2 regions of the Aliiroseovarius sp. CAU 1755 genome follow, and region 2 is predicted to be linked to the other one. Evidence: riboswitches for the same ligand, from Rfam matches in the RefSeq annotation. Region 2 holds a riboswitch; the other holds the start of a gene.
The links. Region 2 has a riboswitch for cobalamin ahead of cobW (cobalamin biosynthesis protein CobW). Riboswitches for the same ligand answer to the same signal wherever they lie in the genome.
Positions count from the first base shown of each region.

Region 1 (15,606 bases), on a different contig from region 2:
CGCCGGACAGAATCAAGCGCCCGTCGATCTTGTGATCGACAGCGGCAAAGTTGATCTGTGCCGTAACGCTCGTATCTTTCACCTGTGCGTGGACCCTTTTGTGACCGGTTCACGCGCCTTTTAACGGGCTGCGCGACGGATTGCCGCAAGAAAATGCATCCCGCGTGTTTCTACGCAACCGCTCAGGCGCAGAACCGCCCGGTCAAAGCCTCCCACTGGCGGCGGGTCACATCGCGGTCAGACGCGACCATCCAATAAGAGTTTTCAGACGGCAACACACTTTGCGACAGGCGCGTAAGCCGCTGATCCTCCAGATGCGCCCGCACCAAAGGCAGCGACGCCAACAACACCCCTGCCCCGGACTCGGCGGCAGATAAGGCAGCAGTGAACGTATCAAACCGGAGTTGCGGCACCGGCGTTGGTGCGTCCCCCGTCACTTTCGCCCAGTCATGCCAACCGGCGCGCGGCCCTGACAGACCAAGGCGCGGCAGATCCTGCCAGCCCCCCTGCCCTGCCCGCTTGATCAATACGGGCGCGGCGACCGGCGTCAGCGCCTCGTCATACAGCCGCGCGCGGTGCGCGATATCCCAATCCCCATTGCCGTAACGGATGCGCACGCCCGATACGCCCGGCCCATCCTCGGAGGCCAACACCATTGTCTTAAACGACAGCTCAACCTGATCGCCCAGCGATAGCCCCGCCAAACGCGGTGCGACCCACAATTGCAACACGGACGCGCTGGCCCAAACCGTCACCCGTCGCCTCTGGATGCCAAACAGTTCTTCCGAGCTTTGACGCAGCGTGCCAAGCGCATGGGTCACATAAGGCAACCAAGCCTCGCCCTCGACCGACAGGATCACGCCGCGCGGCTGGCGGATGAACAGGGTCGCGCCCAATCGCGCCTCAAGGTTGCCGATCCGCTGGCTGATTGCGGCCTGCGTCAGCCCCGTTTCCGCCGCCGCTGCGGTGAAGCTGCCGGTGCGGCCTGCCGCCTCGAACGCGCGGACCCAATCCAGCGGCAGGTTTGAAAGGGGGGTGTTTACCATAAGCCAATCCATGCCTCAGGGTTGTTTCCTCTAAATTGTGCTTATCTATCAAACGCGCGAAAGTGTCACCGAAATTCACGCAGCGAACGGACACACCATGCTTGATGCCAACCTTGACCCGACAGGACAGATCCTGACCCTTACCACCCCAGACGGCCCTTTGCGCTTTCACGCCATGTGGCTGCGCGACAACGCCTGGGACGACGCCACCCGGGCGCCCGGCAATGGGCAGCGGCTTGTCGCGCTGCGTGACATTCCGGCGGATACGAAAATAACCGGGGCTGTCGTGAATGGCAGTGCGGTTGACGTGACATTCGTGCCCGAGGGCAAAACCATCACCTATGACGCAAATTGGTTGGTGCAGAACGCCTATGACCGCCCTACCCCGACGCAAAATGGCTGGCTTTCGGCCGAATTAGAGCCTTGGGACGCCCGCCTGATGGGATCCGTTCCGGTTGGTGACTTCGTTGCGATGACGCAAGACGACGCGGCCTTGGGCGACTGGCTCGCGCTGGTCAACCGTTACGGTTTCGGCAAGCTAGAAAACGGCCCCATCGAGGACGGCGCGCTGTTCAAAGTGGTCGATCTGTTTGGCTATGTGCGTGAAACAAACTATGGGCGCAAGTTCGAGGTGCGCACCGAGGTGAACCCAACCAACCTCGCCTTCACCGGGCTGGGTCTGCAAGCGCATACCGACAACCCATACCGCGACCCGGTGCCCTCGGTTCAGGTGCTATATTGCCTTGAAAGCTCGGCGGCGGGTGGTGAAAACATGGTGGTCGACGGGTTTGCAGCCGCCCTGCGTCTGCGCGACGAAAACCCTGACTATTTCACCGCATTATCGTCCTTCTGCGCCCGATTTGAGTATGCGGGTGAAGATGGTGTCTGCCTGCAATCGCGCCGCCCTATGATCGAACTTGCCCCCGACGGCGAACTGGTCGCGGTGCGCTTCAACAACCGCTCGCTCGCGGCCGTGTCGGACGTGCCGTTTGACGAAATGCAGACCTATTACGCCGCCTATCGCCGGTTTGGCGAAATCATCGACGACCCGGCGATGGAGGTCACCTTCCGGCTGGAACCCGGCGAGGCGTTCGTCGTCGACAACACCCGCGTTCTGCACGCCCGCAAAGCCTATTCCGGCACCGGCTCGCGGTGGCTTCAGGGCTGTTATTCCGACAAGGACGGGTTACGCTCGACCTATGCCGCGATGCGCCGCGCAGACGTGAAAGAGGCCGCAGAATGAAACCCAATATCAACACCCTGACCCCTGACACCATCGTCGATTTCATCGGCAGCATCTTCGACCGACGCGGAGGGGAGGAATATCTGGGCGAACCCGTCACCATGGCCGAACACATGCTGCAAGGTGCCACCATCGCCGAGCAAAACGGCCAGCCCGAGGAAATCATTGTCGGCGCGCTGCTTCATGACATTGGCCATTTCACTTCCGAATTCGGCACCTATCACCCTGACGACACAGAAGATCGCCACCACGAAGACGCGGGCGCCGAGGTATTGGAGCGGTTTTTTCCCAGCGTGATCACCGATTGCGTGCGGTATCACGTGGCCGCGAAGCGCTATCTCTGCGCCACCAAACCGACCTATTTCGACCGGCTCAGCGAAGCCTCGGTGCATTCACTGATGCTGCAAGGCGGCCCAATGAGCGATGATGAGGTCGCCGCGTTTGAAAAGAACCCGAACCTGAAGCACATCATCGCGGTGCGCTATCTGGACGATGCAGGCAAACGCGATGACATGGAGACGCCGGATTTTTGGCACTTCGCCCCGATGGTGCAACGGATGGTCGATCGGCACGTTGCGCAGGGCTAAGCCCCCTGCCCCGCTGGATTAGTGTCTGATTGCGATCTCTCCCACGCTGTTGTCGATGGATTGGCAGGCATAGAGGATCCGTGCGCGGAAATGCGTGTCGACGTAATCCGCGTGGAACCTGCTGGGCGCTTTCAGGATCAGTTTTGCACCCTCTCGCCCCTGCCGGGACAGGCCCCGGAACCACGCGTTGAACAAGGTTTGATCCTCTGAATGCAGCAAGGTCTGGACCGTCGACCATTCCGTCCCGTCCGACATATCAGGCGGGGGCGCATCTATGCCCCCTGCCCCGCTCCGCGATCCGCTGACCGGAAGCGGCACGACATTGTCGTCCTTCGCCTCGTCGCGCGTCATCCGTTGTTCGTAATCAGGCCCTATTGCTGCCCAACTGGCCCGTGTGCAGCGCAGGATCTTTTCGATATCCAGCCGGTATTCGGTGACCCGGCCCCGCGCGCCCTGCCGCTTGACGACCAGCCAGCCCATCGCCCTGAGCTTCGCCATCTCGCGCTTCACGGTCCGTTCATCCACCGACCACAGCCGCGCAATCTCGCGCTGGCCCACGGTCAGTTCATTGCGGACCCAATTGTAGCGCGCGGTGACCAAGGTCATCAGCCGCAGCACCAACCGTTGCGGTCCCTTCCCTTCGGCCAAGGCATAGGCGCCCATCGCCGTGAGAAGATCATATTTCAACGACGCCGCATTACGACCCGTCGCCCTGAGCTGTTGCATACCGCCCCCAGCTTACCTGTTCCGTCCGCATTCGCGGCTGCCTCGATCCGGAGCTTTGCCCGGAAGTATTATCAATCGCCGAATCTAACGTTCGGTCTGTGGAAGGCATATTACGCCGAACTCAACGCTTTTGCCAACACTGCAACGATTTGCGTCCTTGGTTGCGATTCTGTCAAGCCCTCTCGGCTCAAGACCCTAAAACCTTTTCAAATCTAATAAGAAAAATGGTTTATAGGTATAGGGGGACATGCAGGGTGTCCCGTATTACAACATATATGTCCCCCAATATAGCGAAGCGGCACATCTTGTGTCCCCAAATTCTGCGGCTCAGCGGGCTATTCTGAATAAAATGTAATGAAATCAATGCTGTCCCTGTGGGGCGTCGCAAGCTGACCCAATTCCAAAATCCCTTTTGCTTTTTCCGCCAATTCCGCGTAAATCAGAAAGCACATATAATTAGCGTCCTATAAGAGCAGGAGTCAGGATGTTTACCCACGAAGATTTGGCGCAGTTACAGGCACAATCACTGAAGATGCAGGGCTGGATCAGGCAGCAGACCTATTCGCCCGAGATGGAGAAGACGCTGCGCCGGTTCTCATCCTGGGAGGTCGCCGAGCTGATCTTCAAGGTCAATCAATCCACATTGCGTGGACGTCTTGCCGCCGACCCCTCCCTGCCCCAAGGGCTGGTCGAAGGCGACGGGCGGCAGCGCTGGTATACGCTGGACGAGATCAACGAGCTGCGCCGGCGCATCCGCATCAACCGCAAATCCATGATGCCCAAACGCCCCGCGGGCAAGCGGGCGATTCGCGCGGCGATTGCCAACTTCAAGGGCGGCGCGGGCAAATCGACTGTTGCGCTGCACTTTGCGCACGCCGCCGCGTTGGATGGCTACCGCGTGCTGTGCGTGGATTTCGACCCGCAGGCGACGCTCAGCCACTCGATGGGGCTGAGCGACGTGGCCGAGGAATACACCGTCTGGGGCATTATGGCGCGCGACCTTATTCAGGAAACCCAGCGGATGAACAGCGCGGTCGCGGGCGCCGAAAGCGGAACCGCCCTGCCCCAGCGAAAGCTGCCCGCCGCGATCACGGATATGGGGCTGTCTGATCTGCGCAATTCGGATTTCATCAAGCCGACCTGCTGGCCGACGATTGACATCATCCCAAGCTGCGCCAACGCCGCGTTCGTTGAATTTGCGTCCGCGCAGTATCGCCACGTGAACCCGGAATGGTCCTTCTTCGCGGCCGTGTCGCGGTTTCTGGATGGGTTGGCGGATGACGCCTATGACATGATCGTCTTCGACTGCCCCCCCGCGATTGGGTATCAGTCGATGAACGCGGTGTTTGCGGCGGATGTGCTCTATATCCCGTCGGGTCCCGGCTATTGGGAATATGACAGCACCACGTCCTTCATCGGTCAGTTGTCCGAGGCGCTGGAGGATCTGGCGCGGTTCACCAATTCTGTCCCCGCGGGGACAATGTCGCTGCCCAAGGAGTTCGCCGATGTGCGCTTCCTGCTCACGCGCTATGAGGCATCGAACGAATTGCACCGTGCGATGCGGACGGCGTTTGGTAAGGTTTTTGGGGAACGATTGGCCGAACACCCGATCGAGATGACGCGCGCCGTGGAGCAATCCGGGCGCTTCCTCAGCTCGATTTACGAAATTGATTACCGCGATATGACGCGGGAAACCTGGCGGCGGGCGCGAGGGTCGTTTGACACCGCGTATGAGGAATTCAGGGACAACCTGCTGACTGCCTGGGACAAGCTGGAGGATAGAGCATGAGCAAACGTCGCGTCTTTGACATCGACTTCCCGGAAGCCGACCCACCCGCAGCCGATCCTGCGCCCGTGACGGAACCCCGACGCGGCCCGATGGCCTCGGCGATTTCGGAAAATTCGGCCGCTTTGGAAGAGCGCCAAGCGGTCGAGGCGCAAATTCGCGCCGAGAACGACAGGCTGGCGCATGAACATGTGCGCCTGAAAAAGGCAGGGCTGATCACTGACATGATCCCGCTGAATGCCATCCGGTCTGACAAACTGACCCGTGATCGCAAGCCGGGGCGTGATGCGGAACTGGACGAGTTGAAAGCCTCGATCCGTGATGTAGGGCTGTCCAACCCGATCCGGGTGGAGCAGGTGGGCGAAGGTGTCTTTGAGCTGGTGCAGGGCTTTCGCCGCCTGACGGCGTTCCAAGAGCTTTATGACGAAACGGGTGACGAGGCTTACGCGCGCATCCCCGCGGGGCTGATGGCGCATGGCGAAGAGCTGGAAATGCTCTATCGTCGGATGGTCGATGAAAACCTTGTGCGACGCGATATCTCGTTCGCGGAAATGGCTGAGCTTGCGCGCGGCTATGTGGCGGACCCCGAGACAGCCGCGCAAGATGCAGATCAGGCTCTGGCGGCCTTGTTTGGGTCTGTTTCGCGGCAAAAGCGCAGCTACATCAAGCATTTCATGACGCTGCTTGACGCCATTGGAACCCACCTGAAATTCCCTGAAGCGATCCCACGCGCCTTGGGCTTGCAGCTTGAAAAGCGTTTGGTGTCGGAAGAGGGCGCGCGCGCCAAGGTCAAATCAGCCTTGGCGGCCGCGTTGGTGTCCACGCCGGATGCCGAACTAGAGGTTCTGCGCGAGCAAGCCGCGCCGCTTTCCATCCCCAAGAAAGCTCAGCCCAGCAAGCCCACAGGTGCGGCAAAGACGACGTTCCGGCAGGACGTCAAGGGTGGAACGGTGCGCTGCGCTGCATCCGAAGGGCGGATCGAAATGCGCATCGCGCGCGATTTCTCGAACGTTGATCGGCATCGGCTTGAGGAAGCGGTTCAAGCTTTTTTTCACGCGCTGGATGGCTGACCACCTTCTTGTCCCCAAGGGGACAGAAGGCTGAATGGGCCGGGCAGGAGGTCTGTCCCCGCGGGGACAGGGTTCGCCCTGCGCGTGGATTGGCCGAATTGCAGGCATTTTCCCGCCCATTTTCTGCCACAGAGGTTGATTAACTCCGTCTGACAGCAGAAACGTAGCTGACCGAAATCAGGAGGCTTTATGTCGATCATTGAATTGTTGCGCGCAGGTGGCGTGCAAGCCGGGGCGCAAAGCGCCGCAAGCAGCCCGTCTCTGGCCGCGATGCCAGCCTATTCGGTCAACCAGATCGCAAGCTATCTGACAAATGGTTACTGGGCGATCTCCGGACAACCAGCCCGGCATTTTGATGTGAAACCGGGTGGCACGCTAACCTATTCCGTGTCTTCCATCGCGCCGGCCGGAAAGTGGTTTGCCCGAAAGGCGCTGGATGCCTGGTCCGCCGCATCTGGCATCAAGTTCACCGAAGTTTCGGGCACGTCGGCGCAGATCGTGTTTGTGCAAGGTGACAGCAGCGGGGCGTATTCATCGTCTTCGGTGAGTTTTGGCGGCACCATAAGCGGGTCGATGGTCAACATTCCGACCTATTGGTATTCGGGCGACGAATATGACCTGAGCAGCTATTCCTATCAAACATACCTGCACGAGATTGGGCACGCTCTGGGGCTGGGCCATGCAGGGGATTACAACGGGTCGGCCAACTTCTTTGGCAATGCGCATTACGCCAATGACAGCTGGCAAAAGACCGTCATGTCCTATTTCTCGCAGTCGGAAAATCCGTATGTGTCCGCCTCTTTCGCTTATGTCCTGACGCCGATGATTGCCGATGTCGCCGCCATTCAAAAGCTGTATGGCACTTGGAAGGGGGCCAACAAGGGCTCGACCACCTATGGCTATGGCTCGAACGCCGACGGGCCGGCTGGTGATTTCGCGGGTGAAAGCAACGTCGCGATGACCGTCTACGATTCCAGCGGTTTTGATACGTTCAATTTCTCGAACTACAGCGGCGATCAGCGGATCGACCTGCGCATCGGCAAGGCGTCAAGTGTGATGGGCGAGAAGGGCAACCTTGTGATTGCCTATGGCACAGTGATCGAACGGGCCAAGGGTGGTTCGGGCGATGATGTTTTGATCGGCAACACCGGCGCCAATACGCTGATCGGTGGGGCGGGTGACGACACGCTTGCGGGCGGCAACGGCAAGGATGTGCTGATCGGCGGCCCGGGTCTGGACGATTTGTTTGGCGGGGATGGCTTTGACTTTGCTGACTATTCCGGCACAAAAGCTGCCATCTATGTGAACTTGGCCAAGGGCATGGGACGCGGTGGTGCCTATGGTGACACCTACTCGCGGATCGAAGGTGTGCGGGGCGGCGACGGCAAGGATCTGCTGAAAGGAAATGCGGCGGGCAACACGCTGTCCGGAAAAGATTCAGGTGACCGGCTGTATGGCTACAAAGGAAATGATGGGCTGTTTGGCGGGACCGGCAATGACGCGCTATACGGCGGCAGGGGCAAGGACTCGCTCTATGGCGGTGCAGGCTCTGACTGGATGACAGGCGGCAAGGGTGCTGATCGGTTCTATTTCAATGGCGGCAAGGATCGGATCAAGGACTTCCGCGATGGTCAGAACGACCGGATCTTTATTGAACGCGATCTGCTGCCAAAGGGTATGGGCGCGCATAAGCTCATGAAAAACAAGGCAAAAGTTAAGAACGGCGATGTCTATATTGAACTGGGCAACGGCGATACACTGATCGTCGAGGACGTGCGCAACAAGATGAGCCTGGTCGACGATATCTCGTTTTACTAAGCGATATCAGGGGTCTACCGAGTGCGCGCGGGGCTTAGTCGCGCCGTGCAAGGGCAGGGGCCAGCACCACGATCAGGGCGGACAGCGCCAAAAGCAGCACAAAGCCCACCCGGAGTGAGCTTGCCTGCGCGATGAACCCGATCACCGGCGGCCCCATCAGCAGACCGCCATAGCCTAACGTTGCAAGCCCGGCGACCGCTTTGCCCGGCGACAGGTCCGGGTCGCTGGTGGCCCGGCTGAAGGCCAATGGCATGATCACCGCATAGCCGACCCCCATCAGCGCAAAGCCGACCAACGCAACAGGATAGGTTGCAACGCTGATGGCCAAAGCCACGCCAGATGCTGCGATCACTCCGGCAAGGCGCGCGGTCGGCACGGGCCCCAGATGGAGGGTCACGCGGTCTCCGGCCAGTCGCATGGCAACCATGGCCACGGAAAAGACCGCATAGCCGAAAGCGGCCGCGGCTTCGGAAGCGCCGGTCGTCGTGACCAGAAAGATCGCCCCCCAATCTGCCATCGCCCCTTCCCCCAGCGACGCGCACATGGCGGTCAGCCCGACCAGCAGCAATGACCCCTTGGGCAACGCCAGAAATGGGCCGCGAGAGGCGCTGTGGGCCGGGTTAGGCGCCCATTGGGCAGATTTAGAGGGTCCAGCTGCCAGCCAGAGCGAAAGGCCCGTCACGGCGCCCCCAGCAAGCACTGCATGCGCCGAAACGGGCAATCCGAGCTTGATCGCCGCATAGCCCGACGCCGCGCCAAGCCCCGCGCCAAGTGACCAGGTCGCGTGAAACCGGGACATCATCGGGCGGGGCAGGTGGCGTTCGACCGCGCCAGCCCAGCTGTTCATCGCAACATCCATGCCGCCATGGGTTGCCCCGAAGAAAAACAGGGCCACCGCAATCGACAAGAGGTTGGGTGAAAGGCCAATCAGCAACAGCGACAACGCATAGCCCACCGCTAGCCACACGGTCACGCGTGCAGCGCCGTGCTGATCCACCCAACGCCCCGCAAGCGGGAATGCCGCGATGGCCCCGGCCCCCATCAAAAGCAACAGCGCCCCAAGATCCTTCGGGTCCAGCGCAAGTTTGCCCGCGACTGTGGGGATACGCGACGCCCAGATGCCGAACAGCGCGCCGTTGAGCACGAACATCGCAATCACGGCGTTGCGCGCGGCGTGGAGGGCTGGGGCAGGGGGGGGTGGCATTGGTTACCTCGGTTCAATCGGGCGAAGGGGTTTGCGGGAAACAGACACTAAGCAGGCCAAATAGGGCGTTTTACCCCCGCGATGCTTCGGCGGGGACGGTGGCATTGCTGATCTCGACGGTGGCGTGTTCGATGCTGAACGCCTCGCGCAGACGGGTTTTGACACGGGTCTTGACCTCTTGCGGGTCCGTTCCGGGGGCTGGCGTGACCTCCATCGTCACCATCGGGCGTTCCTGGGTGACGGACCACGCATGGATATGCGCCACGCTGTCGACGCCGGGCAGGGCCTCCAGATCGGTTGCAACCTTGCGCCGGTCAAACCCATCGGGCGCGGCCTCAAGCAGGATAGACCCGCTTTCACGCACAACTTTCCACGCCGAGCGAAGGATGATCAGCACCACAACGACCGACAGGATGGGGTCGATCGGCGTCCAGCCCGTCGCCAGAATGACCAGTGCGGCCACGATCGCGGCAACCGACCCCAGCAAATCCCCCGCCACATGCAAAGCAGCGGCGCGGACGTTCAAATTGTCGCCTTCGCCGCGTGTCAGGACCAGAAATGCGACGATATTCACCAGAAGGCCCAGCACCGCGATGATCAGCATCGTGCCGCCCAGCACCTCGACCGGGGCGGTCAGGCGCTCAATCGCCTCCCACGTGATCCAGGCGGCGATCAGGAACAGCGACAGCCCGTTCACAAAGGCCGCCAGCACCGAGAACCGATCAAACCCATAGGTGCGCTTCCAATCGGCGGGCCGCCGGGCCAGCCGAAACGCGAACCACGCCAGCATCAGCGACGCGAAATCGGTCAGCATATGGCCCGCATCGGCGATCAGCGCCAGCGAGCCGGACAGAAGCCCGCCCACCAGTTCTGCGACCATGAACCCCCCGGTCAGTGCGGCGGCGATGGCGATCTTGCGCTCGTTCTTTGGGATATGGTTATGGCCATCATGGGTGTGATGGTCGTGCGCGCCGTGGTGTGACATGGGTGCCCTTCGCTTGGTTGACCGCTGTTGGTTGCGCACAGTGCGGCGATTGTTTGCGAAGATCAATTGGCGTGATTGCCATATCTGAACCATCCAAATATTTGCTTCGAAAAAGTAAAAATTTTTCAATAGGTTACTGGGTCTTGCGACGCTCCACTACGCGTCTGCGACCCGCGGACCCCTGTGCATTTGCTTGACTCGGGGGCGGTCGATCTGACATGGACGTCGTGCGATCGGTTCCGTGTGCGCAAAGGCGCCGCGGTAGTAATAGGGAATACGGTGAGGTGTAGCCAAAAGGCGCCAATCCCGTAACTGCCCCCGCAACTGTGAGCGGCGAGCGAAGCTGACAATGCCACTGGGATGCGTCCCGGGAAGGCCAGCCAAGCCAAGACCCGCGAGTCAGGAGACCTGCCGGACGCTGGGCATCTGCCCACAACCTACCGGACGCCGGGGTGAGCGTCTGGCCCGGCGGTCACCAGACCCTCCCGAGCCATTATCCCCGTTGTTCCTTCTTGAATGCAGGCGTTTTGCCTGTGAACTCTAAGAGGACGACATGAAAACTTGTCTACTGGCCACCGCTTTGGCCGCTTTGCTTCCCGCTGCTGCCGCGGCGCATTTCCAACTGAACTACACCGACGACGCGATGATCGACCGCCCCGGCGATGTGCCGATGGGCCTGATCTTCTGGCACCCGTTTGAAAACGGCCATGTGATGGACATGGGCGCGCCGCAGGAATTCTTCATGGTGCATAATGGCGACAAGGTTGATCTGTCCGATCGGCTGGAGCCTGCGACGTTCAAAGGCGCGTCGAACGAGGCGGCGGCCTATCGCGCCACCATTCCCGTGAAACGCTCGGGCGATTACGTCGTCGTCACGATCCCCGCGCCCTATTACGAGGAAAGCGAGGATATCTTTATTCAGCAGATTGCCAAGGTCGTGCTGAACCGCAACACGCTGCCCACCGATTGGGATCAGCCGGTTGGGTTGCCGACGGAAATCCTGCCGCTGAACAAGCCCTACAACGTGATCGTGGGGTCCACCTTCTCGGGTCAGGTGCTGGCGGACGGCAAACCCGTGCCGGGGGCCGAGATTGAAGTGGAATACATGGCGGCAGAGCCGGATCTGGAGGCTTTCGCAACAACCGACCCCACCGCCCAACCCATGCAGGGCGGTGCAGTTGTGGCCATCGCGGATCAAAACGGCGTGTTCACCTTCGGCATTCCCAGGGCCGGATACTGGGGTTTCGCAGCGTTAGGGTCTGGTTTGGCCTCTGAGCACGAGGGCAAGGAACTGTCGCAAGACGCCGTGATCTGGATCCGCGCCGAGGACATGAAGTGAGGCGGCTGCCATGCATATCGTAGACGGCGCGCTGTCAAACCCCGTGCTGATCAGCGGCGCCGTCGTCGCCATCGGCGGAATTGCCATGGGCCTGAAACACTTGCCGCTGGAACGGATTCCGGCGGCAGGCGTGTTGTCGGCCAGTTTCTTTGTCGCCTCGCTGATCCATGTGCCCATCGGCCCAAGCTCGGTCCATCTGATCCTGAACGGGTTGGCCGGGCTGGTGCTGGGCTGGGCGGCGTTCCCGGCATTGTTTGTCGGGCTATTGTTGCAAGCGGTGTTCTTTGGCTTTGGCGGGCTGACCGTTCTGGGCGTGAACGCGGTGAATATTGCCGGCCCCGCGGTGCTGGCGGGCCTGATCTTCGGGCGTCTGGTATCACGCGGATCACCCATGCAGGGTGCGATCTGGGGCGGCATCGGCGGCGGCTTTGCAATAGCCGCCACCACGCTGGCCGTTGCGTTTTCACTGGGACTTTCGGGCGATGAATTCATCCCCGCCGCCAAGCTGGTCTTCATCGCCCATATCCCGGTCATCGTGATCGAGGCGCTGTTGTCCGGCGCCGCTATCTATCTGGCGCGCCGGGTGAAACCTGAACTGTTCATCGGCGCGAAAGGGGGGCTGGCATGATCCGCGCTCTGATCCTGATCGCCACGCTGTTGGCCCCTGTGCCCGCGCTGGCCCATAACGTCATCGCCAGCGTCTTCCCGTCCGGCCAGGATATCGAGGGCGAGATCGGCATGTCCGACGGCAGCATGGCTGTGAACAAGCTGGTTGAGGTGTTTGACGATACCGGCACCAAGCTGGGCGAAACCACGACCGATGATGACGGGTTCTTTGTCTTTACACCGATCCAACCCGTGACCCATGTCTTCCGCGCCGACCTTGGGGCCGGGCATGTGGCCGAAGCCATCTTGCCGGGGGCCGAGGTTGCGCAACTGATGGGGCAGGGGGCGGCCGGAGCATCGGCAACCGCGTCGGTTCTGGCGGGGGCGCCGGAAGCCATGCAGAGCGGGACGGCAGGTCTGAACGACGCCACCCGCGCCGAAATCGCAACCATGCTGCGCAACGAGCTGCGCCCGATCCGGCAAGAGCTGACAGCGTTCAAGAACAAATCGGATTTTCAGTCCGTTTTGGGTGGAATAGGCTATATTTTCGGCCTGTTCGGTCTGGGCTTCTACATCGCCGCGCGGCGCAAGCTGGGGGCTGGCAAATGACTTATGTCCTGACCTCGGACCACAAGCCGCTATCAGGGTTTGGCGCGCTTCGGGCGGCGGTGTCGTCGCTTGATCCACGGATGCGGATCGTGATGACGGTGATCTATGCCGTGACCGTGGTTGGGCTGAGCGATCTGCGCGTTCTGTCGGGCGCACTGATTCTGTCGATGTGGCTTCTCGCGATCTCGGGCTTGCCGATCCAGAAAACACTGAAACGCATGGCGATGATGGACGGGTTCATCATCTTCACCTTGTTCCTGTTGCCCTTTACGGTGCCCGGCACGCCGTTTGTGACGGTGTGGGGGTTCGAGGCCACGTGGCAAGGCCTGTGGCGCGCGACCGAGATCGCGTTGACGGCCAACGCGGTGATTCTGGCAGTGATGACGCTGGTCGGCTCGATGGAGCCGGTGACGATGGGCCATGCCCTGTTCGCGCTGAAAACGCCCGAGCGGTTGGTGCATCTGATGATGTTCACCATCCGCTATATCGACGTGCTGCGCGAGGAATACCAACGCCTGCGCACCTCGATGAAGCTGCGCGGGTTTCGGCCCGGCACCAACTGGCACACCTATCGCAGCTATGGCTATCTGGTGGGGATGATGCTGGTGCGCGCAATCGAACGGTCCGAACGTATTCTGGCGGCGATGAAATGTCGGGGGTTTTCTGGCCGCATCGTGCTGCTAGAGGATTTCCGCCTGAGCCGCGCCGATCTGCTGTTTGCCGCAGCACTTGGCACTGCCCTTGCGGCCCTTGTCTGGGCCGAGGTCGCGTATGCCGCTGCTTGAGCTAACAGACATTCACTTTGCCTATCCCGGTCTGGACCCGGTCTTGCAGGGTGCGGCGATGCGGCTTGAGCCGGGCGAACGGTTGTCGCTGGTTGGACCCAACGGCGCGGGGAAATCCACGCTTCTAAAGATCATCATGGGGCTTTTGCATCCGGCGCAGGGGACGATCACCGCCTTCGGCAAACCCCGCTCGGCCGAGGCGGATTTTCACGAAGTGCGCCGCCGGATCGGGTTTGTGTTCCAAGACGCAGACGATCAGCTTTTTTGCCCCACCGTGGCCGAGGATGTCGCCTTCGGGCCGCTTAATCTGGGCAAATCGCGTGACGAGGCGGTGGTGATCGTCGATGACATTTTGGCACGCCTAAGCCTGACCCATCTGCGCGACCGCGTGACGCACAAGCTGTCGGGGGGCGAGAAACGCCTGGTGACGCTTGCGACGGTGCTGGCGATGGAGCCGGAAGTGCTGATCTTGGACGAGCCGACAAATGCGCTGGACCCGGACAATTACGCGCGGCTTGTTGCGATCCTGAAAGGGTTGGATCAGGCGATGTTGTTGGTCAGCCATGACCCGGAGTTCCGGGCCGAAATTGCGCCGGATGGGTATCGGCTGGATGGCGGAGTTTTGTCGCGGCTTTAGTGCTCCGCCCGGTCGCCAGACCGGGCAGCGCCCGTTCGCCCCCATGGTCGGGCGATGCCCTATCGACCCTATTCCAGCCGAACAACCGGACCATCCGCCGCTTTTGCATCCGCGTCGTCATGCGTGACAAGCAGCACCGGCAATCCCCGCACTTTGGCATGGTCAAAGACCAGTTGGCGCACTTGGTCGCGCAGCTCTGCGTCCAACCCTGAAAATGGCTCATCCAGCAACAGCGCGTGGGGATCTGACAGCAACATCCGCATCAGAGCCACCCGTGCGCGTTGTCCTCCTGACAGGGTCGCGGGGTCGCGGTCGGCAAAACCGTCCAACCCGACCTCGGCCAGTGCGGTGTCTATCTTCGTGCGACGCTCGGCCCGTGTGCCGCCCTGCGCCAGCCCAAAGGCAAGGTTTGCCCCCACCGACAGGTGCGGAAACAGCAACGCGTCCTGAAACAGGATGCCGACACAGCGCTCATCCGGCGGCAGTGCGGTCAGGTCGCGCCCGTTCAGATGGATTTGCCCGGACAGCGTGAAATCGGGTGAAAGAGTGCCTATTATGGCGGAAAGCAGGGTAGACTTGCCTACGCCCGACGGCCCCATGATGGTCACAACTTCGCCGGGGGCGACATGGGTGTCGATCGACATCAGGGGCTGGCCCAAATGCGTGATCTTTACTTTGTTCAGGTGCAATCCCTCAGCCATGCAACAGCCCCTTTCGGTTGCGCCATATCAGGGCGGGCAGGACCAAAGCCAGCGCGAATGGCACCAAAGCGGCGGCAGTTTGCATCAGGCCAAACACGCCAATGGCGCGGCGGTCGCCACCGGATGCCAGCGCGACGGCTTCGGTCGTCAGGGTTTCAATGAGCCCGCCACCCACAAGAAGCGTGGGCAGGTATTGCCCGACCGACACCGCGACACCAACCGCGATGGCCGTTAAAAGCGGGGCCAGCAGCATCGGCAGACGGATGCGCCACAGCACGCGATCAGGGCTTGCGCCAAGGGCGGCGGCAACGGTGGCTTGGCGCGGGTCCCATGCCTGCCATGGCCCTTCAAGCGACAAGCGCAGATAGGGGAGGACGAACACCAGATGCGCCAGCACCACCGGTGCGCGGCCCATATCCAGCCCGAAATTTAGAAACAGCGTTTGCAGCCCCGGCAGAAACGCG
Region 1 covers NZ_JBTLRH010000004.1:90,424-106,029, reverse strand. The annotation lists gene ACXYMP_RS15665 (energy-coupling factor ABC transporter ATP-binding protein) at 1-82, opposite strand, end outside; gene ACXYMP_RS15660 (LysR family transcriptional regulator) at 183-1,046, opposite strand; gene tmpA (2-trimethylaminoethylphosphonate dioxygenase) at 1,144-2,289, shown strand; gene tmpB ((R)-1-hydroxy-2-trimethylaminoethylphosphonate oxygenase) at 2,286-2,876, shown strand; gene ACXYMP_RS15645 (DnaA N-terminal domain-containing protein) at 2,895-3,602, opposite strand; gene ACXYMP_RS15640 (AAA family ATPase) at 4,087-5,391, shown strand; gene ACXYMP_RS15635 (ParB/RepB/Spo0J family partition protein) at 5,388-6,458, shown strand; gene ACXYMP_RS15630 (M10 family metallopeptidase) at 6,648-8,276, shown strand; gene ACXYMP_RS15625 (MFS transporter) at 8,311-9,480, opposite strand; gene ACXYMP_RS15620 (cation diffusion facilitator family transporter) at 9,551-10,465, opposite strand; cobalamin riboswitch at 10,683-10,895, shown strand; gene ACXYMP_RS15615 (DUF4198 domain-containing protein) at 11,019-11,804, shown strand; gene cbiM (cobalt transporter CbiM) at 11,815-12,432, shown strand; gene ACXYMP_RS15605 (cobalt ABC transporter permease) at 12,429-13,019, shown strand; gene cbiQ (cobalt ECF transporter T component CbiQ) at 13,016-13,804, shown strand; gene ACXYMP_RS15595 (energy-coupling factor ABC transporter ATP-binding protein) at 13,791-14,441, shown strand; gene ACXYMP_RS15590 (ATP-binding cassette domain-containing protein) at 14,510-15,142, opposite strand; gene ACXYMP_RS15585 (ABC transporter permease) at 15,135-15,606, opposite strand, start outside.
Region 1: it holds a riboswitch for cobalamin, as region 2 does, so the genes downstream of both, ACXYMP_RS15615 (DUF4198 domain-containing protein) here and cobW (cobalamin biosynthesis protein CobW) in region 2, are expected to answer to the same signal.

Region 2 (15,606 bases):
CAGCCCGGTGGCCGAGGACAGCGTCAGAATCTCGCGGCGCAGATATTCAATCCTGCGCGGGTCAACCCCGGCGGCTTCGTAATACTCGTCCACCAGTGCTTCCAGATCGCGCAGCGGGCCATAGGTCTCGGCGCGTGTAAGCGGCGGAGTCAGGTGGTCGATAATCACCGCTTGCGATCGGCGCTTGGCTTGCGTGCCTTCACCCGGATCGTTGACGATGAACGGATAGACATGCGGTGTCGGGCCAAGCACAGCTTCGGGCCAGCATTCACCAGACAGGGCCACGGATTTCCCCGGCAGCCATTCAAGGTTGCCATGCTTGCCCATATGCACGATCGCATGGGCACCGAACGTGTGGCGCAGCCAGAAGTAAAAAGCGAGGTAGTTGTGCGGCGGCACAAGGTCGGGGCTGTGATAGGTATCCGTCGGATCAATGTTATAACCACGCGCAGGCTGCACCCCGACGACCACATTGCCGTATTCCAGAACCGACAACGCGAACGAACCGCAATCGACATCACCGGGGGTGTAGAACGGATCGGCTTCAGGCTTGCCCCAGCGCGTTTCAATCGCTTCGCGCAGTGCCCATGGCAGTTGGCCATAGCTGATCTGATACTCTGCCATCGACAGGGTTACCCCACCCGAGCGCGCGGCCCGGTCAGTCAGCCAATTGGTCGGCCCCGCCATCACGGCGTGCATCAAGGCATCGCTGTCGGCGGGTGCATCTGTGACGCGATAGCCGTTGGCGTCCATCAGGCCCAGCGCGTGCACGACTGCGGCGGGCGTGTCCAGCCCGACCCCATTGGCGAGACGCCCGTCCTTGTTGGGATAGTTCGCCATAATCAACGCCACGCGACGGTCAGCAGGTTTGGCCCGTCGCAGCTTGGCCCAGCTTGCCGCCAGATCAGCCACGAACTGCACACGGTCGCCCCGTGCGCGATAAGTGGCGATGGGGCATTCGGTGGCGTCGTCAAAGAACGCTTCGCCCTTGAAGCTGATCGCACGGGACAGGATGCGCCCGTCCACTTCGGGCAAGGCCACGTTCATCGCGATGTCGCGGGCAGACAGGCCGGTCAGACCCTCTTCCCACGCGTCTTCGCTCGACCCGGCTAGAACGACCTGAAAGACTGGCGCAGCTTGGCACCAAGGCATCTGGAAAGGGTTCGATACCCCTGACTGATGCTCGCCCTCATGCGGTGATCCGACCGCGAACGAGGTGCAGTTCAGGATCACTGACGGGGCGGCCTCGGTGAACAAATGCTCCATCGTCGCGACCGACACTGGGTCTTTCAGCGACGCGACAAACACGGGCAGAGGGTTCAGACCCTGCCTGAGCAGCGCCTTCACCAATCGGTTGATCGGGTTCAGCCCGGCCCCCTGCACCAGCGCACGGTAGAACACAATCGGCACCACGGAGGCACCATCGGTCCATTCCGCCCGCGCCGCGTCCAGATCGGCGACCCCTGCGCCGGGCCAATAGACGCCAGCACGCAGCAAGGGGCGCGCGGCTTCGGGTTTGTCGCTGCCATCCAGCATAGCGCGGGTGTAGCTCAGGAACCCGACCGCATTTTCCGGCCCGCCCTCGACCAGATAGGCCCAAAGCGCGTCATAATCCTCATCCGAAACCGTAGACAACGCCCGCAATTCCGCATCCGGTTTGTCGTCACCGGGCAACAGCGCGAGCGGGACACCCGCATCGCGCAAATGCGCCGCGTATTGTTCGGCCCCGTATTTCCAATACCCGACACCGCCCAGCACGCGGGCGATCACCAATTTGGATTTGGTCGCGCAATTGTCGATATGCAGATCAACCGACATCGGGTGCGCCAGATGCATCATGTTGGCCAGACGCAATCCGGGTGGATCGGCCATTTCAACGCGCGCCTGCGAAAGACCCGCCAATTCCGTATCTGCGGCCGAGATGAACACCACGTCGGCAGGCGTATGCCCCAGATCAACGGGTTCCTTTCCGTCGTCGATGGAACCGGGTGTGGCGGCCAGAAGATGCATGTCGCGCCCTTTGCGAATTGGTGTTATGTGACCGGGCAATCTCATGCCCAATCAAGGTAGAACGATGGACTATAAAGCAGCCGGCGCGCCCAAGCCCGCCAAAGGCACCCCGCGCCACGCCGAACATAACGCCCGTGGCACCGAGAAGAACCCGCTGAACCGCAAGGACGACAAAGCGGCGCTGTTGGCCCGGATGAAAGCCGCCGCTGAAGCGAAGAAGGGCTGAGCGTTGGTCACAGCGCCTTCTCCAAGAAGATTGAGCTGTTGGCCTCGGGGTAATCCCCAAACGGCCCGCAAATGCTGAACCCGGCGCGCTGGTAAAGCCGGTGCGCGGCATGAAGCACATTGCCAGTTTCCAGCTTCAAGGCGGCCAGACCCTTTTGGCGGGCTGTCTCTTCGATCCGCGCCAGCAGTGCCTCGCCCACGCCTTTGCCGCGCGCCTCGGTCGCGACGAACATCGACTTGACCTCGCCATAACTGCCCTTGTCGGCCAGTGCGCCGGTGCCAAGAACACTGCCCCCGTCGCGCGCCACGAAGAAAGTGATTTCGGGCACGCAGAGGTCGTCGATGTCCAGATAGAAATTATCCTCGGGCGGGAACAGTTCTTCCATCAGCGAATGACTTTGCTGAAGCAGAGCCGTTGCCCCCGGATCGCGGGGATCGCCGGGGGTGACGTCGATGGTCATGCCACCAAGGCCTTTTCAATGGCAACGCGGTCCAGCCCGGACTGGCCGATGACCACCAGACGTGTTTCACGCGGCTGGGCGCCGAAGGGCTGATCGTAATACGTATCGACACGTGGACCAACCGCTTGCAAGGTCAGGCGCATGGGTTTGCCGGTGACAGCGGCGAACCCTTTCAGGCGCAGGATGTTGTGGTCGCGGATCGTTTGGGCAACTTGCTCGGCAAACGCCGCCGGATCAGCGACTTCGGCCCGTGTCACAACAAAGCTTTCAAACGCATCATGGTCGTGGTCATGATGATGGTGGTGGTCATCGTCGTGATGGTCATCATCGTGATCATGGTGATCATCGTGATGCCCTTGCTCGTGTTGTGACAAGCGTGCGTCCATGTCATCTTCGGCACCGACACCCTGACCCAGCAACACCTCGACCGGCAAAACACCCATCGACGTGCGCACGACCTGCACACCCTTTCGCGCATCGCCGGACAGCTTGCCCACCAATGCTTGGGCCTCATCCTCGCCCAGCAGGTCAGACTTGTTCACGACGATCATGTCTGCACAGGCCACCTGATCGGCGAACAGTTCTGACAACGGTGTTTCGTGGTCAAGGTTGTCATCCATCTTGCGCTGTGCTTCGACCGCCGCAAGGTTCGACGCGAACTGACCGTCCGAAACGGCTTTGCCATCCACCACGGTGACGACGCCATCGACGGTCACGCGAGTGGAAATCTCGGGCCACTGAAAAGCGCGCACCAAGGGTTGCGGCAGCGCCAGCCCTGACGTTTCAATCACAATGTGATCGGGCGGCGTATCACGATCCAGCAGCTTTTCCAGCGTCGGGATGAAATCCTCGGCCACGGTGCAGCAAATGCAGCCGTTCGACAGCTCCATGATGTCATCCTCGGAACAGGTTTCGTCCCCGCAGCCTTTCAGGATGTCCCCATCCACGCCCAGATCGCCAAATTCGTTGATGATCAGCGCAATGCGCTTGCCGTTTGCGTTGTCCAGCATGTGACGGATCAGAGTGGTTTTGCCAGCACCAAGAAAGCCAGTGACAACAGTGGCGGGTATTTTGCTTTGCATCTTGTCCTCCAAGCCCCGTCTCCCCGACGGGTGGGTTTCATTGCGCATGGCAGGTCTCCTGGCTTTGCGGGTCAAAGCGTCCGTCCGCCTTCCCGGCCCGTTTGGGCCAGTGGCATCAGGTGGACGCTCACCGCTTACAGTCGCGGGGGCGGCTGCAGCATCGGGCCCCGGATTGGGTCACCCTCACTGCATTCCCTATTCTCCCCTGAACGGGGAACCATGCGGCCCCTGTTTGCCGTGCGAGGCTTGGCAGGGTCAAGCCGGAAACCGACCCGACACCACGCTTTGGCGGCAATGCCCGGCGCGAGGGGCGGTTCAAATGCAATATCTTGTGGATAACCCGCCGAAATCATCCATATGTCGCGGTCAGTCGTTGACTCGCCCACAATCCCCCGAAAAACTCAGTGTCTGAGAAGAATCAAAGATGAGGCAGACCGCTTGCGGTTTTCAAAACTCCGCCTGAATGGCTTCAAAAGCTTCGTGGACCCGACCGATCTGGTGATCGCGGACGGGCTGACAGGCGTGGTCGGGCCAAATGGCTGCGGCAAGTCGAACCTGCTGGAAGCCCTGCGCTGGGTGATGGGCGAAAACCGCCCGACCGCCATGCGCGGCGGCGGAATGGAAGACGTGATTTTTGCAGGTGCCTCGACCCGACCCGCCCGCAACTTTGCCGAGGTGGCGCTTCTGCTGGATAACAGCGAACGGCTGGCCCCGTCCGGTTTCAACGACAACGACAATCTTGAGATTTTGCGCCGGATCACACGCGATGCGGGCTCGGCCTATAAGGTCAACACCAAGGATGTGCGCGCGCGCGACGTGCAGATGCTGTTTGCTGACGCCTCGACCGGGGCGCATTCGCCCGCGCTGGTGCGTCAGGGGCAAATCAGCGAGTTGATCAACGCGAAACCGAAATCCCGTCGGCGCATTCTGGAAGAGGCCGCCGGCATTTCCGGGCTGTATCAACGCCGCCATGAGGCTGAGTTGAAGTTGAAGGGCACCGAGACCAACCTGTCGCGTGTTGACGATGTGATCGAACAATTGGCGTCGCAACTGGGCCAGTTGGCGCGGCAAGCCCGGCAGGCGGCCCGCTATCGCACCATCGGGGATGATCTGCGCCGCGCCGAGGGGCTGTTGCTCTATCGTCGCTGGAAAGAAGCGGACGCCGCCCGCGCCGAGGCGGAAGCCCAACTGACTGAGCGGGTGAAAGCCGCCGCTGCCGCCGAAGGTGCCGCGCGTGCGGCCAGCAAAGCCCGGCAAGAGGCCGAAGACCGCCTGCCACCGCTTCGCGAAGAAGAAGCCGTCGCCGCCGCCATCCTGCAGCGCCTTCAAGTGCAACGCGACCAGCTGTCCGATCAGGAAGCCCAGGTCCGCCAGCGGATTGAAACCCTGACTGCCCGGATCACCCAACTTTCCCGCGACATCGAGCGTGAAAGCGGGTTGAACAAAGACGCTGGCGAAACGATTGAACGGTTGGAGTGGGAACAGGCGCAGCTTGCCAAAGCGTCGGATGGCCATGACGCGGCGCTGGAAGCTGCCCATGCCGATGCGCGCGAAAGTGCGGCGATTTTACAGGAGCGCGAAGGCGATCTGTCCCAACTGACCGAAGACGTCGCGCGCCTGTCCGCGCGCCACCAATCGGCGCACCGCCTGTTGGAAGACAGCCGCAAGACGCTTGAGAAAAGCGAAGGCGAGGCTGAACGTGCCCGCGCCGCAATGGACGACGCCAAAGGGGCATTGGACAAGGCGGGGGCAGATTACGACGCGGCCAAGACCGCTGAAACCACCGCCGCAAAAGCCGCCGAAGCCGCCGAAGCCGCTTTGGTCGCCGCAGACGAGGCGCGCGCTGACGCACAGGCCCGCGAGGCCGACGCCCGCGCTGCCCGGTCCTCGGCCGAAGGTGAGGTGAACGCGTTGCACGCCGAGGTTCAGGCATTGGCGCGGCTGGTCGAACGTGATGCTTCCGAAGGCGGGCAGGTTCTGGACGATCTGCGGGTCAAGCCCGGCTATGAAAAGGCGCTTGGCGCGGCGCTGGCGGATGACCTGCGTGCGCCCGCGATTGATGGGGACGCACCGTCTGGCTGGGCATCGCTACCCGCTTATGCGCAAGCACAGCCCCTGCCCGATGGCGTCAACGCCCTGTCCAATTATGTCACGGTTCCAGAGGTGCTGGCCCGCCGGATGAGCCAGATCGGGCTGGTCAATACAGAAGACGCCACCCGTCTGCAGGCTGACCTGAAACCGGGCCAGCGCCTGGTGTCGACCGAAGGCGACCTGTGGCGTTGGGACGGGTTCCGGGCTGGGGCAGAAGATCAACCCTCGACGGCTGCCCTGCGCCTTGAACAGCTGAACCGCCTGCAAGAACTGAAACAGGATCTTGAGGAAGCCTCGGCCCGTGCGGATGGCGCACGCGCGGCCCATGAAACGCTGAAAACCCGACTGATTGAGACCACCGATGCCGACAAGCGCGCACGCGACGCCCGTCGCGACGCCGACCGCGCGATGGCGGACGCCAACCGCGCCCTGTCCCGTGCCGAAGCGGATCGCAATATCGCTGGTGGCAAGCTGGAAAACCTCGGCATGGCCCTGAAACGCCACGAGGAAGAATCCATGGGGTCGCGGCAGCGGTTGGTGGAAGCCGAACGCGGCGTGGCCGATCTGGGCGATCTGGACGCGGCGCGCGCGCAGGTCGAAGACGTCAAGATGGCCGTGGAAGCCGCGCGGATGACGATGATGGCCAAACGCTCGTCCCACGATGAATTGCGCCGCGAAGGTGAAGCGCGCACCCGCCGCTCGCAGGAAATCATCAAAGAGGTGTCCGGCTGGAAACACCGCCTTGAAACGGCGGGAAAACGGATTGCCGAGCTGGAAGAGCGCAAAACCGAAAGCGAAGCTGAGCTGGCGGAGGCGAGCGCGACCCCGGAAGCATTGGCCGCCAAACGTGACGAACTTGCCGACGCGATCGACGAGGCTGAAACCCGGCGCAAAGGTGCCGCGGACAAGCTGGCCAAGGGCGAAACTGCAGAGCGCGAGGCGACAAATGCCGAACGTGAAGCCGAACGCGCCGCCGGTGAGGCCCGCGAGGCCCGCGCGCGCGCAGAAGCGCGCACCGAGGCCGCCCGCGAAACCGTGACCTATGCCGTTGAACGCATTGCCGAGGACATGGAAACAACGCCCGACGCGCTATTGGAGAGCCTCGACGGCGACCCCGACAAGATGCCGTCAGCCGAGCAAATCGAACACGACGTGAACCGCCTGAAACGCCAGCGCGATGCCTTGGGGGCCGTGAACCTGCGCGCCGAAGAGGACGCGAAAGAGGTTCAGGAAGAACACGATACGCTGCTCAAAGAAAAGACCGATCTGGAAGAGGCGATCAAGAAGCTGCGCAGCGGCATTGCCAGCCTGAACAAGGAAGGGCGCGAACGCCTTTTAACCGCGTTTGAAGAGGTGAACGGCAGCTTTGGCAACCTGTTCAAACACCTGTTTGGCGGTGGCGAAGCGAAGCTGGTTCTGGTCGAAAGCGATGACCCGCTGGAAGCTGGGCTTGAGATCATGTGCCAACCGCCGGGCAAGAAGCTATCGACGCTCAGCTTGCTGTCGGGTGGTGAACAGACACTGACCGCTCTGGCCCTGATCTTCGCCGTTTTCCTTGCCAACCCCGCCCCGATCTGCGTGCTGGACGAAGTCGACGCGCCCTTGGACGACGCCAACGTCACGCGGTTCTGTGACCTGCTGGACGAAATGACGCGTCGCACCGACACAAGGTTCCTGATCATCACCCACCACGCGGTGACCATGGCGCGGATGGACCGCCTGTTTGGCGTCACAATGGCCGAGATGGGCGTCAGCCAACTTGTCAGCGTCGACCTGAAGAACGCCGAGGCTTTGGTCGCCTAAAGCCGGATCGTTGCGCCGGATGTGAAACCCAAATAGGGTGTGCGCAGAGCGATTTCAGGGAGTTGGGATATTGAAACCATTTTTGCTTGCCGCAGCGGCATTTTTTTCCGCAGGCTTTGCCACGGGTGCTTGCGCTGACACGATCAAGGCGTCCGAGCCGCAATCGGTTCTGGACTACTTCACCGCGATCGGAGCGCCAGCGAACCTGACCGAAGACAATGTCGGCGATCCCCTGATCGAAATCCAGTATTATGGCACCAAGTTCGCGGTGTTCTTCTATGGCTGCCGAGAGGCGAAGAATTGCGATTCGCTTCAGATGTTTTCGGGCTATACCGCTGACACCAAGATCACTTTGGAAGCTTTGAACGCCTGGAACGCAGAACAACGCTATGGGCGGGTCTACCAAGCCGAGGACGGGCGCAAGCTGCTGGAATACGACATCTACACCGGGAATGCCGGGGTCAGTTCAGACGATTTCGACGAGATGTTCGACATCTGGACGGAGCTTGTCAAAAGTTTCGAAGACGCGCTGTCCTGAGCCCAAAATCTCCTTTTGGGGCCATTTTTGCCGAGGGTCGCAATGGTGTTCGGGCTGGGACCGATCAAAGCGCCTTTAACAAGCTGGCTGTCGGCCAGGAATCGGCTGGAAGGCCAAGGCGGATCTGCTCTTGCTGAATGGCGACGCGGGTCTTGGCACCAAGGATTCCATCGACCTTTCCGACATCATGCCCACGCGCCTTCAACTTTTTTTGGAGCGATTTCATCTGTTGACCCGAGAAGGCCGGATCCGGTTTGCCCACCGTGTAGACTGGCGCGCCTTCAAGGCGTGTGGCGAAATAGGCCGCTGTCATCACGTAGACGAAGCTTTTGTTCCATTCGAAATAAACCCTGAAGTTCGGGTAGGCGATGAAGGCTGGGCCTTTGCGACCCTGCGGCAGAATGATTGATGCCTCAAGATTTGACGGACCCAAGGCCCCATGGCGCGGCTTGACGCCCAGTTGGGCCCATTGCGCAACGCTCATCTGGTGAGTCAAACCGGTCTTAGACCAGTCTAAGTTCTTTGGCACTGCAACCTCTTGCAGCCAGGGCTCACCCGCCCGCCAGCCCAGTTTGCGCAGCATGTTGGCCCCAGATAGAAGCGCATCGGCAGGGGATGTGCGCAGATCGACACGCCCGTTTCCATCAGCGTCTACACCCGCTTCGATGATATCGCCCGGCAGCATCTGGACCATGCCAATTTCGCCGGCCCATGCGCCCTTTGACGTGGAAGGGTTAAAGCTTCCGTGTTCAAAAAGTTGAAGGGCAGCAAAGACTTGCGGTTGAAACAGCTGTGGCCGTCGGCAGTCATGTGACAAGGTCATCAGAGAGTTCAGAGTGTTGAAATTGCCCTGCACCGCGCCATAGTCGGTCTCAAAAGCCCAGAAGGCAGTTAGAACACCGCGGCTGACTCCATATTTGCTTTCCATCACATTGAAAACACTTGAGTGTTTTTGCAGCATCGACTTGCCACGCGCCAATCGGTCATTGCTGATCAAACGCTGTGAGAAGTCTACAAACGGTCGCTGAAAGATGCCTTGCGCCCGATCCGCCTTCAGGGTGGCAGGATCCTGGCGAACAGAGGCGAAAAACTTGTCGACGCTCGCCTTGGTGTGCCCGCGCGAAACGGCCTCGTCCTTCATCGCCGACGTGAAGCTTTTGAACCCACCACCACACGGCACAAGCGTGCCAGCCTCGGACGGTGCGGCGCCAAGCAAAAGAGCCGCGACAACGCCCGTGAATAGATTTCGCATAGATAATCCCCCAGAACGGTAACCAGAGCACAGGTTACCTGACTGGTGTCACGTGGCAACCGCAAGAAGGATTACAAACCCCAAGAGCAACCACCAGCCGGACCACAGCATATCAACGGATTGGTCGATTTCCTTCGCGCCGATGTCGCGTGCGCCTTTGCCGTTTACCCATGGAAAGTCCTGCAGACGACCCTCATAAGACCGGGGGCCGGACAGTGCGACATCCAGGGTTGCGGCCATCGCGGCCTCGGGCCATCCGGCGTTCGGGGAACGATGCAATGGGGCGTCTCGGCGGATCAAAGGCAAGGCACCCCAACCGCGTTTGCTCGCAATGAAAAGCAAGGCCGTCGCGCGCGCCGGAATCCAGTTCATCGCATCATCAAGACGGGCTGCGAACTTGCCAAACGCCTCGTGGCGTGGCGTTCGATAGCCGATCATGCTGTCAGCGGTGTTCACCAATTTGTAGACGAACAAGCCGGGCAGTCCTGCAACAAGGAACCAGAAAACAGGCGCAACGACCCCGTCTGAAAAATTCTCAGCAGCGCTTTCGATCGCGCTTCGTGAAACTGCTGCGCCGTTCATGTCCGACGTATCCCGCCCCACGATCATGGCGACCGAGGCGCGCCCTGCAGAAACAGAGCCGCGCAGCCCATCGGCAACGGCCTGAACATGGTCCGACAGGGACCGTTGTGCCAGCAGGATGGCTGCGATGAGGATCTCGAATAACCCGCCCATGGGCAGATCAGAAATGACCCAGCCCAGCGCAGCAGCAATGACGCAGAAGGCCAGCACGCCAACCGCACCCTTGGCAAATCGGTTGGCCCCTTCATTGAAGGTCTCGTCCAGCCAGCCAACCGCGCGGCCCATCAGGACAGCAGGATGCGGAACCCGTTTCCAAAGCCAAGCAGGTTCGCCCAAAAGCGCATCAAGGATCATTGCGAGCGCAAGGCTACCGGCCAAGCTCATAGCGCGGCCTCCACCTGATCCCAACGATCAGACGCGGGCAGACCCAGCCGCAACCAGCGATCTGAATACGGGAAGATGCGCGACCAGACCTGACCGCGTGCAAACCGATCCTGCCACGCCACCGCGTCGCCCACGTCATAGAGCCGAAACAAGGTCGTGCCGCCGACCAGCTTGGCGCCTTTAGCGGTGACCAGCGCGTCAAGCCGTGCGGCGTCGCGCCCAAGCCGTTGCCGGGTCGAAGTGGCCCACGATTGATCGGACAGCGCCCGCGCCCCGATTTCCAACGCCGGCCCAGACACCTGCCACGGGCCGATAGCCTCGCGCAGCTTGTCGATCAGAAGCGGGTCACCTACAGCAAAGCCAAGCCGCACCCCTGCAAGCCCCCAGAACTTACCAAAGCTTTTCAGAACGATCACACCGGGCCGCGTCGCTGCGGCGATCAGGCTGGCAGCTGGTTCGACATCACAAAAGCTTTCATCAATCACACTAAGGGCTTGGTCATACGATGGGTCGCGCCAGAAATGCCCATCAGGATTGTTGGGGTGAACGATCACGCGCGCATCACCTACGCCAGCTTCATCGACATGCCACCCCTGCGCACGAAAAGCGGCGGCGTGTTCATTGTAGGTTGGGCCAGAAATCACGACACGCCCCACTGACTGCAACGTCGGCACACGCGCGATCAACGACGAGGCCCCGGGTGCGGCAAGAACAGCCGCGCCTTCAGGCACAGTCCAAAACGCGCGCGCCGCGGCTTCGAGTCGAGAAAACGCTGCTTGGTCCGGCAAGGCCGTCCACGCATTGGGTGAGATGTCACCAATCGGGTAAGCCATAGGGTTGATACCCGTAGACAGGTCAAGCCAACGGTCACGCTGTCCGCCATATGTGGCGATGGCGGCATCCAACCCACCACCATGGTCGCGTATGTGTTGGCGCTGCGTCATTCGTCGTCGGGTAACGGCATGTGGCGGGTTACGAAATGGCCTTTCACCGCCTGCGGCCATTCGCGGTAAGGCACCTGACCTGAGGCACTGTTGGCATGTGCCTTGGCGTAATCCACGACGCCCTGCGCGGCCTCGACCGTTGGGTCGAATTTGCCCAATGTATAGGCCAGTTTGCCTTCAGCCTGAATGGCAACGTTACAGCTGTTGTCACACCCCATCAGGCACGACACGCGCCGTGTCCGGACCTCGGATCCATCGGCGCGGGCCTCGATCAGGGCGGCCAGAACCTCGCCATCAGTCAAAGGGGAGCGGATTGCATCCCAATCTTCGCGTTTACAAGTATCGCAAATCGTAATCCAGGTGGTCATCGCGCGCTCCCTTTTCCTGCTTGGGGTTGAAACGGAAAACCACGAAAAAGACAATGGCATTTGCCGAATCCAAGCCAATTGCGCCACCGACGCCAATTCGATGGATGCACAGACGCCAAGTTTCCCCTTAACCCTAACTGCGCTTACCGATAGGAAATCACATCTGCGCATGTCATCATGCAAGTTGGAGAGCAAAAATGAGGGTTCTGATCGTAGAAGCCAGTCCAGGTTTGGCGCATGTCTGGTCCAGCCACTTGTCACGACAAGGGGCAGTTGTTTCATGTGCTCATTCAGGCGCAGACGCCACAACGACACTGAACGAAAACCACTTTGACGTGGTGGTGATAAATACCGATTTCGAAGACGGAAAAGGTCTGGCGATTGCTGACTTCGTCGCTTTTCGCCTGCCAGATGCGCGGGTCGTCTTTGTCACCGGATCAAGCTTCTTCTCAGATGGGTCGATCTTCAACCATGCCGCCAACGCACACGCTTGCGTATCAGCAGATACGTCCCCCGAAGATCTTGCAACTGTCGTCGATTTCCACGGACGCGCGGGCCGCGCCTGAGCATCTGACTTGCAAAGCCGGGCGACTGGGATAGGGTTCGGGTATGAACTTAAACCGACCCCAATCCCCCAAACCCGACGCCGTAGTCTTCGACATCGGGAATGTCCTGATCCGCTGGCAGCCCGAAGACCTGTATGACGAGTGGATCGGACCCGAGCGCCGTCGGCAAATGTTCGATACCGTCGACCTTCACGCGATGAATGATCGGGTGGATCGCGGCGAGGGGTTTCGACAGATCATCTATGACACCGCCGAAGCCTATCCGGAGTTTCGCGCGGAAATCCAGTTGTGGCATGACCGTTGGCTGGACATGGCGCAGCCTGCCATTGATCTGTCTGTCAAAACACTCCGCGCGTTGAAGGCACGCGGTGTGCCCGTATTTGCCCTGTCCAATTTCGGACGAGAGACCTTTGATCTGGCAAAGGCAAAATTCGATTTCCTGTCCGATTTCGACCGCCCTTATATCTCGGGCCATATGGGCGTGATCAAACCCGAGGCACAGATTTACGAGATGGTCGAGGCCGATTGCGGCGTCGCCCCAGATGGTCTTTTGTTTGTTGACGATCGCGCCGACAATATCACCGCCGCAGCCGGGCGCGGCTGGCAAACCCATCACTTCTCCGGGCCAGAGGTTTGGTCCGATCATCTGATCGCACTTGGCCTGATCGACAAGGCGGACCTATGACCCCAGACATGATCCCGCTCGACGCCGAAACGCTGTTGGATTGGCGCGCGCTGACCGATGCATTGATCCAAGGCCATACCCGCTCAAAGGCTGAAATCGGCGACACGTTCCTGTATCGTGGCGAGGACACGATGCTGACCCGATCCGCGTGGATCGACGGGCTGGGGATTGCCGTGAAGACCGCCAACATCATGCCTGGCAATCCGGGGCGGGGCGAGCCGATGATCCACGGTGCAGTGAACCTGTATGACGACGTCACAGGACTGCTGGATGCCATCGTCGATTTTCACTTGGTCACCAAATGGAAAACCGCTGGAGACAGCGTGTTGGGCGCGCGGCTTTTGGCACGTCCCGACAGCAAGGTGATCCTGATCGTCGGCGCAGGCACGGTCGGGCGAAACCTGCGCGAAGCCTACGGTGCTTTATTCCCACAAGCGCGTTTTCTGATCTGGAACCGCAGCCCTGACGGGGCCACGCGCTTCGCTGACAATTGCGACAAGACAGAGACGATCGCCTCGCTGGAAGAGGGTGTCGCGCAGGCGGACATCATCACTTCAGCCACCATGACCACGGACCCGCTGATCAAGGGCGACTGGCTGCGCCCCGGACAACATCTGGACCTGATCGGCGCTTATCGCGCGGACATGCGCGAGGCCGACGATACCGCCCTGACCCGCGCACGTCTGTTCATGGACAGCCGTGATACCGTTCTGGATCATATTGGCGAATTCAAAGACCCGCTCGCGCGTGGCGTGATCAAGCAGGGCGACGTTGTGGGCGACCTTTATGACCACAAACACGGCGTATTCACGCGCCAGCCTGACGACATCACGCTTTATAAGAACGGTGGCGGCGCACATTTGGACCTGATGACCAGCCGCTACATTCTGGATGCTTGGCGGACGGCGAATTAATCCCCACCAAAAAAACAAACCCCCGAAGCGGATGCTGCGGGGGTCGTTTTTGGCGAGCGGTTGACAACCCACTCACCGGGTCGCTTGGGGATGATTTACATCATACCTTCGCGTTGTGCTTTCTTCCGAGCCAGCTTGCGCTGACGGCGAATCGCTTCCGCTTTTTCGCGAGCTTTTTTCTCGGAGGGCTTCTCGAAATGTTGCCGAAGCTTCATCTCGCGGAAGACACCTTCACGCTGAAGTTTCTTCTTCAGCGCACGAAGCGCTTGGTCTACGTTGTTATCGCGTACCGAAACCTGCATGTGGTTGTCACCACCTTTCTAAGTTAGAGTTTGCAGAATTGCAGGAAGCGCCCGTCTAGCAGCCCTTGCCGCTTTTGTCCAGTTCACCCTTATTTGCGAGGAACGCACCATGACCGACAAAGAAAAGATGCTCGAAGCCGCCATCGCGCATGTTCCGTTTGACGGGTGGAGCGACGCGACTCTGATCGCCGCCGCGCAGGATTGCGACATGTCCGAAGCCGACGCCCGCGCCATGTTCCCTCGTGGCGCGCTGGATCTGGCGCTGGCCTATCACCGTAAGGGGGATGCCGACATGGTGGCCCGGCTGAATGCCGCGGATTTGGACGGTATGCGGTTTCGCGACCGGATCGCGGCGGGCGTGCGGTATCGGCTTGAGGTCGCGGACAAGGAATTGGTGCGCAGGGGCATGACATTCTTCGCCCTTCCACAGAACGCCGGAGACGGGGCCGCAGCGCTGTGGGCGACTTGCGGCTTGATTTGGGAAACATTGGGCGACAGCTCGACCGATCTGAACTGGTATACCAAACGCGCCACGCTGTCGGCGGTCTATTCGTCCGTCGTGCTGTTCTGGCTCGGCGATGACAGCGAAGGGAACGAGGCCACATGGGCCTTTCTGGATCGTCGTATTGACGATGTGATGCAGATTGAGAAAATCAAGGGCCAAGCCCGCGACAGCGCGCTTTACAAGGCGTTCATGTCCGGGCCGGGCAAGATCCTTGACACGATCAAGGCGCCGGGGGGACCCAATCCGAATTACCCGGGACGTTGGGAACCGGAAGACACAGGGGCAAAGAATGACTGAAACCATGCGCGCAATCGAGATCACGGAACCCGGCGGGCCCGAGGTTCTGCAATTGTCAGACCAGCCGATCCCGACACCCGGCCCCGGTGACATCCTGATCCGCGTGGCCTTTGCGGGCGTCAACCGCCCGGATGCGCTACAACGGGCAGGATCATACGCACCGCCCCCAACCGCCAGCCCCCTGCCCGGCCTTGAAGCGTCAGGCGAGGTGGTCGCGCTGGGCGAAGGCGTGACCCAATGGGCCGTCGGCGACAAGGTCTGCGCCCTTCTGCCCGGTGGCGGCTATGCCGAATACGTCACCACCCCCGCCGCCCACGCCCTGCGCGTGCCCGACGGCATGGGCATGAAAGAGGCCGCCTGTCTGCCCGAAACCTTCTTCACGGTCTGGTCCAACGTGTTCATGCGCGGCGGGTTGCAGGCAGGCGAGCGTTTCCTTGTGCATGGCGGCAGTTCTGGCATCGGCACAACCGCGATCCAACTGGCCAACGCCTTTGGCGCGCGGGTGTTCACCACCGCAGGCTCGGACGAGAAATGCGCTGTCTGCCTCGATCTGGGAGCTGAACGCGCCATCAACTACAAGACCGAGGATTTCGTCGA
Region 2 covers NZ_JBTLRH010000001.1:72,487-88,092, forward strand. The annotation lists gene cobN (cobaltochelatase subunit CobN) at 1-2,010, opposite strand, end outside; gene ACXYMP_RS00420 (hypothetical protein) at 2,075-2,236, shown strand; gene ACXYMP_RS00425 (GNAT family N-acetyltransferase) at 2,244-2,696, opposite strand; gene cobW (cobalamin biosynthesis protein CobW) at 2,693-3,778, opposite strand; cobalamin riboswitch at 3,810-4,015, opposite strand; gene smc (chromosome segregation protein SMC) at 4,217-7,672, shown strand; gene ACXYMP_RS00440 (YbjN domain-containing protein) at 7,743-8,210, shown strand; gene ACXYMP_RS00445 (lytic murein transglycosylase) at 8,275-9,462, opposite strand; gene cbiB (adenosylcobinamide-phosphate synthase CbiB) at 9,511-10,428, opposite strand; gene ACXYMP_RS00455 (threonine-phosphate decarboxylase) at 10,425-11,372, opposite strand; gene ACXYMP_RS00460 (DUF1636 domain-containing protein) at 11,369-11,740, opposite strand; gene ACXYMP_RS00465 (response regulator) at 11,938-12,306, shown strand; gene ACXYMP_RS00470 (HAD family hydrolase) at 12,350-12,991, shown strand; gene ACXYMP_RS00475 (ornithine cyclodeaminase family protein) at 12,988-13,905, shown strand; gene rpsU (30S ribosomal protein S21) at 14,001-14,207, opposite strand; gene ACXYMP_RS00485 (COQ9 family protein) at 14,317-15,009, shown strand; gene ACXYMP_RS00490 (NAD(P)H-quinone oxidoreductase) at 15,002-15,606, shown strand, end outside.